DNA from 3 places in the Paenibacillus sp. FSL M7-0896 genome. Region 1 is predicted to be linked to each of the others. Evidence: predicted binding sites of a transcription regulator. Region 1 holds the regulator's gene; each other region holds the start of a gene.
The links. Region 1 encodes Rex, which represses fermentation and respiration genes when NADH is low (regulators of the CRP and FNR family bind a similar motif). Its sites were predicted from a motif close to TTGTGAAATATTTCACAA; they were not measured.
Positions count from the first base shown of each region.

Region 2: the regulator Rex is predicted to act here: its motif matches at 1,770-1,787, upstream of MKY12_RS31785 (cytochrome ubiquinol oxidase subunit I).
Region 3: the regulator Rex is predicted to act here: its motif matches at 2,290-2,307, upstream of qoxA (cytochrome aa3 quinol oxidase subunit II).

Region 1 covers NZ_CP150250.1:4,425,291-4,428,574, forward strand. Annotated here, with positions in the region: gene MKY12_RS19090 (amidohydrolase) at 1-1,296, opposite strand, end outside; gene MKY12_RS19095 (redox-sensing transcriptional repressor Rex) at 1,286-1,936, opposite strand; gene dinG (ATP-dependent DNA helicase DinG) at 2,086-3,284, opposite strand, start outside.
Region 2 covers NZ_CP150250.1:7,316,043-7,319,326, reverse strand. Annotated here, with positions in the region: gene MKY12_RS31800 (trypsin-like peptidase domain-containing protein) at 1-761, shown strand, start outside; gene MKY12_RS31795 (cold-shock protein) at 1,156-1,356, shown strand; gene MKY12_RS31790 (cold-shock protein) at 1,448-1,678, shown strand; gene MKY12_RS31785 (cytochrome ubiquinol oxidase subunit I) at 1,902-3,284, shown strand, end outside.
Region 3 covers NZ_CP150250.1:765,255-768,538, forward strand. Annotated here, with positions in the region: gene qoxB (cytochrome aa3 quinol oxidase subunit I) at 1-962, opposite strand, end outside; gene qoxA (cytochrome aa3 quinol oxidase subunit II) at 1,007-2,023, opposite strand; gene MKY12_RS03175 (polysaccharide deacetylase family protein) at 2,523-3,284, shown strand, end outside.

The DNA of each region.
Region 1 (3,284 bases):
TTTAAGCAGGCTCTCGAACGTCTCCTGTGCTTTGCGGCGGATGGCTTCTTCATCAAGTGTCAGGCATTGTCCATGCTTCACAACCTGCTGGCCGTTCACCCATACATGCTCCACATCCTTGGCACTTGCCGAATATACGGCATGGGAGAGCAGATCGGTATGCGGCAGCAGATGAGGCTGGTCAATATCAAGTGCGATGAAGTCGGCCTTCATTCCTGCTGCAAGCCGGCCCACCCCGCTTAGGAAAATAGACTGCGCCCCATACTCCGTAGCCATCAGAAGCGCCTCAGGAGCCGGTACCGCTGTAGGATCACCGCTTACGCCCTTGTGGATCAGAGCCACCAGCCGCATCTCTTCGAACATATCCAGATTGTTGTTGCTCGCCGCACCGTCTGTCCCCAGAGAGACCTTAACCCCGGCTCTCAGCAGCTCAGGAACACGGGCTACCCCGCTGGCCAGCTTCAGGTTACTGCCGGGGTTATGCGACACGCCAACGTTATGGCGGGCCAGGATACCGATCTCTTCATCGTTCAGATGAACCCCGTGGGCAATGAGCGAAGGACGGGTGAACATCCCGAGCTTCTCCAGATGCGCGACCGGACGCAGGCCGTAGTCGGCCACGTTCTGTTCCACTTCATGGCGCGTCTCGGACATATGGGTGTGCATTGGCAAGTCCAGATCATGGGCAGCCTGCACAAACTTCATGAAAAACTCTGGAGGACAGGTGTACGGGGCGTGCGGTGAGAGCATGGTCGTAATTCTGCCGTCAGCCTTGCCGTGCCAGTTACGGGCAAAAGCAATCGCCTCAGCAAGCTTCGCTTGCTGTACCTCTTCCGGGCACAGCCCAATTACGCCGCGCATCAGCACAGCACGAATACCGGACTGCTCCGTTACTTCCGCTACCCGGTCCATATGATCATACATATCGAGGAAGGTGGTTGTGCCGCCCTTCAGCATCTCCAGCACGGACAACGAGGTTCCCCAATATACATCATCACCAGTGAATTTCTCTTCCATCGGCCACATCTTCTCCTGCAGCCAAGTCTGAAGCACCATATCGTCACCGTACCCGCGCAGCAGTGACATTGCAGTATGACCATGGGTATTTACCAGACCAGGCATGAACAGCAGACGGCTGCCGTCTACGACCTGTGCGCCATCCTCCACTACCGGCTCAGCTTCACCTATGTAAGTAATCAAATCATTCTCCAGGGTCATGTACCCGCTCAGTACCGGCTTGTCACTGCCCGGAACCAGGAAGTGCCCATTCTTGATTATCGTGATCTTACTGCTCATCTTCAGCCTCATCCTTTCCATCATGCAAATAATAGGCCAAGCTCTGCAGATCTGTGGTGAAATCTGCGGCATGAATCCGGATATTGGCAGGCGTCTTGAGAATAACCGGTGCGAAGTTCAGAATCGCTTCGATACCGGAATCCACAAGAATATCAGCTACGTTCTGGGCTTCGCTGTCAGGCACGGTAATAATCCCGATCCGGATGCCCTGCGAGCGGATGGTACTGCTTAGCTCCTCCATCGGCTGCACAACCAGCGAGTTGATCTGCTGGCCCACCTTCGGCGGGTAGGCATCGAAGATGGCAGTAATCTTCATCGTATCCTTCAAGTAAGCGTTGTAGTTAGACAAGGCATGACCGAGGTTACCGGCTCCAACCAGTGCAACATTAATTTGCTGGTCAAGCTTCAGGATATGGCGGATCTTCTCAATCAGATAAGATACATCATAGCCGATGCCTTTTCTGCCAAAATCACCAAAATAAGCCAAATCCTTACGGATCTGGGCGGGATTTAGGTCAAGCTTCTGGCCCAGCTCCTGAGAAGAGACTGTGGAGATTTCACGTTTTTGGAGATCGTTCAGGAAACGCAGGTACACTGGGAGCCTGCGCACGACGGCCTCCGATATTTTATCCGATTTCATGTATTCTCCTCCTTAAAAGTTTTGTTAGCCTACACTTCATTCCGTACAATTATAGCAACCGTGCCCCGCCGCCTGCCGGAGTGGCAGGACAGGCGGGAACGGATCTTCAGGATAATCATGACTTATTAATAATAGCAATAGCAGATGAATTAGGAAACCCCGCCGTCATCCAGCCATTCGGCAATTCTCGGGACCATCTGCTCGGTGAGCATATGCTCCATCTTGGGACCGGGGAGCGAGTACAGAAAGTACTTTCCGTAATGCGATTCAATCACTCTGGTATCGTACACAATTACGATGCCCCGGTCCTGCGCCGTGCGGACCAGCCGCCCGAAGCCCTGCTTGAAGCGGATGACAGCCTGCGGCACGGACAGCTTCATGAACGGATTCTTCTTCTGTGCCTGAAGCAGCTCTGACTTCGCTTCTGCCAGCGGGTGATTCGGCGGCTGGAACGGCAGTCTGACAATCGCCAGGCAGGTCAATGCTTCTCCAGGGATATCCACCCCTTCCCAGAAGCTGCTGGTACCCAGCAAGACCGAAGCCGGGCTGTCCTGGAAGCGGCGGATCAGCTTGCTCCGGCTGCCGCCTTCCACACCTTGTCCGAGTACCGCGATATCCTGTGAGGCAAGTGCCTCCTTCAGCGGTTCATACACCTGGCGCAGCATCTTGTAGGAGGTGAACAGCACCAGCATCCGCCCCCGTGTTGTTACAGCTGTCTCGGCAAGGGAGTGCACGAGGGTGTCCACGAAGCGGGCATCCCCAATACTCCCCTTGACGCTCGGGAAGTCCCGGGGAATGACCAGGAGAGCCTGCTCACGATACTTGAATGGCGACGGAAGCAGTGTTGTCATCAGACGCCGCTGCTCTGCAGCCTCGCCAAGACCCAGGTTATCAATCATGAACTGGAAGGATTTATCCACGGATAAGGTGGCCGAGGTCAGGATAATGCTCTTCTTCTTATCGAAGAACAGCTCCCTGAGCTGGGTGCTGACATCTACAGGAACAGCATACATTTGCAGTGACTTGCCCTTATAATTACCGCTTCCCTCCAGCCAATACACGATATTCTCATCGTTCAGACTCATGAAGAAGCGGATCTGCTCTCTAATGGATGCCAGATCCTTGAATAACCCGCCGATATCGGTCACAAGACTGTCTGAGGAGGATTGGCTGTCCGTGTCACGCATCTCACTGAGCATTTTGTCGCCCTTGCGGATGATATCGCTCAGACTGAGGTTCAGTGTATTCTCAAGGGCAGCCAGCTCCTCCCAATCCTTCGGCTTCTTGCCCGGCTGCAGGCGTGCCACCAGCTGACCTGCTTCACCGGCCCCGGCATCGCTGCGCTCAG
Region 2 (3,284 bases), 2.9 Mb from region 1:
CACACAAGGCGGAGCTGGTAGGTGCCGACAAGGTGAGCGATATTGCTGTGCTCTCCATTGACGGCAAGGGAATCGACCGGATTGCTGAGATCGGGGATTCCTCCAAGCTGCGTCTGGGTGAGACTGTCATTGCCATCGGCAACCCGCTGGGGCTTGGAGATACACTGACTTCCGGTATTGTCAGCTACACAGAGCGGACGATACCGGTGTCACTGAACCAGGACGGCGTGTACGATTGGGAGCAGGAAGTGATCCAGACGGATGCGGCCATTAACGAGGGCAACAGCGGGGGCGCACTAGTGGATCTGGACGGCAAGGTGATTGGTATCAATACGATGAAGATCTCCGATACGGGGGTAGAGGGACTGGGCTTTGCGATTCCCTCCAATCATGTGGTGGATACAGCCAATGAGCTTACCTCCAAAGGCCGGATAGCCCGGTCATACCTGGGCGTCTATTCAGTGGATCTGAATAATCCTTATGTACCGCTGGCCGATGACCAGCGTAAGGAGCTCAATCTTCCGTCTCTAGTGACCGATGGGGTTGTGGTTCTGGATGCTGTGGGACCGGCGAAGGAAGCGGGTCTGCAGCTTAACGATGTGATTACCAAGTTCAACGATAAGCCGATTACCTCCACGCTGTCGCTGCGCAAATATCTGTACGATCATACCAAGATCGGCGATAAGCTGAAGATTACCTTCTACCGCAATGGTGAAGTGAAGCAGACCACAGTCCAGCTTCTTGAGAAGCCAGAGGAATAAAATTGGAAATGACCGTATATAATAATGAGGCAGTCACGATTACGGAAACAGTTCAAGCCGTCCTTTTCAGGAAAAAAAGAAGAGGGCGGGGCTGTTTCAAGAATAAATAAATGGGGTAATTGGTAGCAATGGGTATAAATATTACAATTTATTCTGACTGGTAGCCCTTACATTGGGAAGTAGTCCTTATAAGGGAAAAAACGGAGGAATTAGGATAGAACAGCTTGCCTTTGTTATTAAGGTGTGGTAACATGAAATTGTTCTTACATTGATACCTTATTCTCGCATTGAAAAGGGCTGTCAACCAAAGCTACAACCTTTCTCAATGTGTGAATTTTTTCTTTGTCTGAAGATAAAAAGAACATATTAATTTAAATTTGTGGAGGTAACACACATGCAAACAGGTACAGTTAAATGGTTCAACGCAGAAAAAGGATTCGGTTTCATCGAAGTTGAAGGCGGAAGCGACGTATTCGTTCACTTCAGCGCAATCACTGGCGACGGCTTCAAAACTTTGGACGAAGGCCAACGCGTTGAATTCAACGTTGTTCAAGGCAACCGCGGACCACAAGCCGAAAACGTTGTAAAACTGTAATTAATAGAAGGTACCGTCCCCGCTTGTGAAAGTTGGGACGGTCTTTTTTTATCATCACTTGCTTGCAACATAAAGGAAGGGAGGAACGGCAATGAACTACCGGAAAAAGCCTTTGGAGGAAGTACCGGAAGAAAATACCGCAATTTGGGCCTGTACCAACGAGGATTGCAATGGATGGATGAGGGATAATTTCGCATTTGAACATGCGCCTTCCTGCCGTCTCTGTCATTCCCCAATGGTTCGTAGCATGAAGATGCTGCCGCAATTGCTTAATTCAAATGGCGATCTCAAATCGCTTAAGAAAGGTATTTCCATTACCTAGACCAATACCTTTATGAGTCAAGACAACTATATATGCAGGACACCTTCAAGACGGTGAAACCGTCTTATTTTTTTTGCTTTTAAATGCAAAATTGTGATATTTGTCACAAATTTATTGTTTTTTATGCCTAAACGGGGCGTATAATGTGATAATTATCACACTTTGAGTGATGGGAATTTGACAAAATAGACATAACGAAATGGGGAGAAGGAAGGGGAGAAATATGGATACAGTACTGCTGTCGCGTATACAATTTGCGTCGACGACAATTTTTCATTATTTCTTTGTGCCAGTATCGATCGGACTTGCGCTCATAATTGCCATTATGGAGACCATGTACGTAAGAAAGGGCAATGAAGAGTACAAAAGAATGGCGCAATTCTGGGGGAAGCTATTCCTGATTAACTTCGCAGTAGGTGTAGTAACAGGGATCTTGCAGGAGTTCCAGTTCGGGATGAACTGGTCGGATTATTCGCGCTTCGTCGGTGATGTGTTCGGGGCTCCGCTTGCGATTGAAGCCTTGTTGGCCTTCTTCCTGGAGTCCACGTTCATCGGAATCTGGATCTTCGGCTGGGATAAGGTATCCAAGCGGATTCATCTGTTATCCATCTGGCTGGTCGCCTTCGGAACGATGCTGTCGGCATTCTGGATTCTGCTGGCTAACTCGTTCATGCAGCATCCGGTCGGCTTCCAGATGAACAATGGCCGTGCTGAGATGAATGACATCTTCGCACTGATTACAAACGGCCAGCTGCTGGTGGAATTTCCGCATACAGTCCTTGCCGCTTACGCTACAGGCGCCTTCCTGGTAACAGGGATCAGTGCATACAAATTGCTTAAGAAGCAGGACGTTGCCTTTTTCCGAAAATCATTCGAGATTGCAGCAATTGTAGGGGTTATCTCTTCCTTCGGCGTTGCGGTTGCAGGACATGCACAGGCTCAATATCTGGTAGAGACACAGCCAATGAAGATGGCCGCATCCGAAGCGCTGTGGGGCGAGAGCGGCGACCCGGCACCTTGGACGGTGTTTGCCAATATCGATGTGAAGAACCAGACCAACAGCAATGAAGTTCAGGTTCCGTATCTGCTGAGCTTCCTGTCCTACAGTAAATTCTCCGGTGAAGTGAAGGGGATGCTGGAGCTGCAGCAGGAGTATGAAGTGGCCTATGGGCCAGGAGATTATATTCCGCCGGTCAAAACAACCTTCTGGAGCTTCCGGATCATGGTGGCTGCAGGCTCGCTGATGATACTGTTTGGGGTATACGCGATCTACCTCATGTGGCGTAAAAAGATGGACAGACCCAATACCTGGTTCATGCGCTTCATGTTCTGGGGACTGCTGCTTCCGCCGATTGCCAACACGGCCGGCTGGATTATGACAGAGATCGGGCGTCAGCCATGGACTGTATTCGGACTTATGACTACAGAAGACAGTGTATCACCTAATATTACCAGCGGACAGGTACTGTTCTCGGTGATTTCTTTTACCGCGATCTATGCCATATTGGGTGCAGTGCTAGTCGGCCTGTTCGTCAAAGTGATCAAAAAAGGTCCTTATGCTATGGATAACGAACACGGTGAATCCCACGATCCGTATAACAAGGAG
Region 3 (3,284 bases), 3.7 Mb from region 1:
GACAGGAGCGAGATGATCAGCATACTGAATACCATGGAGGTATAGCCGTACAGGTTCTTCTTCGAGAAGGTGGCGATAATCTCACTATAAATACCGAAGGCCGGAAGGATAACGATATAGACCTCCGGATGTCCCCAGACCCAGAACAGGTTGGCCCAGAGCATATCCATCCCGCCGTTGGCCATCGTGAAGAACTGGGAGCCGAAGAGGCGGTCGAACATCATCATCGCCAGCGCTACGGTAAGAACCGGGAAGGCGAAGACAATGATAACGTTGGTGATAAGTACGGACCAGGTGAACATCGGCATCTTCATCAGCGTCATGCCTGGTGCGCGCATTTTGAGAATCGTTACGATAAAGTTAACCCCGGTGATCAGCGTACCGATACCGGATATTTGCAGGGCCAGAGAGTAATAGTTGTTCCCTACGGTCGGGCTGAACTCAAGACTCGCCAGCGGGAAGTAGGCTGACCAGCCCGCATCCGGCGAGCCGCCGATGACGAAGGAAATGTTCAGCAGCATGGCGCCCATGAAGAAGAGCCAGAAGCTGACGGCGTTCAGCCGCGGGAAGGCAACGTCCCGTGCGCCGATCTGCAGCGGAATGATTACGTTCATCAGACCGATGATAAAAGGCATGGCCATGAAGAGAATCATGATCAGACCATGGGTGGTGAAGACCTCATTGTAATGCTGCGCATCGAGGAATTTCATTTCCGGCGCAGCCGTCTGCAGACGCATCATCATCGCATCTACACCGCCGCGGAACAGCATCAGCAGCGCCGCGAGGATGTACATAATCCCGATTTTTTTGTGGTCAACCGTGGTCAGCCATTCGCGCCACAGATAGCCCCATTTCTTGAAATAGGTAAGCCCTACGAGAATCCCGATGGTTGCCAGTGCAATACTGATCATGGCCCCGTATATCAAGGGTTCGCCGTGAACCTTAAATTTGTCCAAATCCATTAGGGTAGCTCCTTTCAGTGTGTTGCATTAAGCTCGTAAGAGAGCTAGTGTCCTTCATGTGTGCTTTCATCCACAGGAGAGCTTGGCAGCGGCTGATCGACTTCCGGATCAGGCTTGCTGTCGAATTCCGTTCCGCTGGACGGCTCGGGAGACGGATGAATTTCCTTGTTATCCTGATGCTCCGGATTGCCGTTGTCCATATCCATTTCCTTGCCGCCGCCGCTCATATGATCTCCGTGATTTCCCGGAGGAGGGCTGAACTCCAGATGGGTGGAGGAATACGTTTTGCGTCCGAGGTAATCCGTGGCCAGCAGGCCTTTGAATTCTTCCTCCGTCAGCTTAGGTGCAGTTTCCTTCACTTCCTTCACCCAGTCCTCGTAACCTTTGTTACTCAGAACAAGTGCTTCGAATTCCATGTGGGCGAAGCCTTTACCGCTGAAGTTAGCATTCTTTCCGATATAAGAGCCTTCCGTATCAGCGGAGAGATGAAGCGTTGTCAGCATGTCGCTCATGGCGTACTTTTGACCGGCAAGCTGTGGAATCCAAAGACTGGTAATGGTGCCGAATGAGTACATTCTGAATTCTACCGCACGATGCACCGGCATATTCACGTAGTTCACCGTCTCGATCCCTTCCTCAGGGTAGCTGAAATGCCATTTCCAGTTGGAGGAGGAAGCATAGATGACCAGCGGAGTCTGATCTTTATAATCCGCAGCCACATTCTCCACTTCGTTTGTCGTCTTGACGGTTACAACAGACAGGAAGGCTACGATAATGATCGGGATAATAATCCAGATCGCCTCAAGGACTACATTGCCTTCCTCGTGCTTTGGAATGTAACCCTCATTACTCTTCTTCGCACGGTATTTCACCAATACAAAGATGTATAGGATGTAGACAACTGCCAGAACACCAAGCATTACAATAATTGAGAGGATAATGGTGTCAGATAACGTTCTGGCAGACGGCCCCTTCGGGTTCAGAACAGCGATTGAGCTGCATCCCGGCAGGAGAAGGATCAGGCTTAGAAACAGAGCGTATAACGGTCCCTTTTTTTTCATATAGAACTCCTTCCTTCAATACTACTTTTCATTCGCCGTTCATTAACGGAAGTACATTGATCTGTATCTATAGTAAGAACTACTTACCCATAATGCAAAATACATATTTTGTATAAATATATAAAATAGACCTTAAAAATGGCGAACAAGTTAAATATGTGTGATCAAATTGTTACAACTCCCTAAGGGTATGATAAAGATCACTGTAGTGGCGCACTTTAGCTAATTTTAAGGTTGTTCAATTTTTGTTCAAAATTCCGATATTGTTATTAAATTTGTCACAATTATTCTGTGCCAAAAACCGCTGATTTAACCGTGTAACGCCTGCTGTGACAGCATTCGACGAGAATTGCGTGCTTTCTGAAAATAATGGCGAACCCTCATTTATCATTGCATAAGAGTAACAATTTCTTAGCTTGCGGTTACAATCTCTCAAATTACGTTGAAAGTATATATGATAAAGTGATAGACAAATATACATAGATTGGAGACTGCTGCTGTGCGCATCAAGAAAATTCTGCTCTTATTCATGTCTTTATTCCTAATTATGGGGCTTGTGCAGGTCCCGGCTAACGCTAAAGGTGATAGCACTATTCTTAAACTCGGAGTCAACGATAAATTAAGCAAGGTTGAAGCTGTATCCGTAAAAGGCACCTATTATGTACCGCTGCGCGCGCTTGCGGATGAGCTGAAATGGACCCTTACCGGCCTGACGGACGGGATTCACGTAGCCGGCGGGACAGGTTCGCTTACCCTGCTGAGCAAGGACGGAGGTGCGGTGCTGAAGGATGGTACTACCGTGCCTATGAGCACTTTCGTACAGGACGGCAAACTCATGGCTCCGCTGAAGCTCAGCGGTTACCTCGGGTATAGCATTTCCTATGCGGGAGATAAATATTTACTTCGTGTGAAGGACGGCTCGGCGCAGCTTACCGATGCAGCCTTCACCGATAAATATGCTGCCGAGCTGAAGCCGAAGGCTCCGGTAGCTCCAACGAATCCTGCCACTCCGGTTACACCAACTGAGCCGGGCAAGCCGGGCCGGACCGTATACCTGACCTTCGACGATGGCCCGTCAGCCACGACTGGCGACCTGCTGGACATCCTGCGTAAATACGACGTACAGGCAACCTTCTTCATGCTGGGGAACAACATGAATCAGCATCCCGCCCAGGTGAAGCGGACTGCGAAAGAAGGCCATGGCTTAGCGCTGCATGGCGTGACCCACCGCCAGGAGAAGTTCTATGCTTCGCCGGCAGCG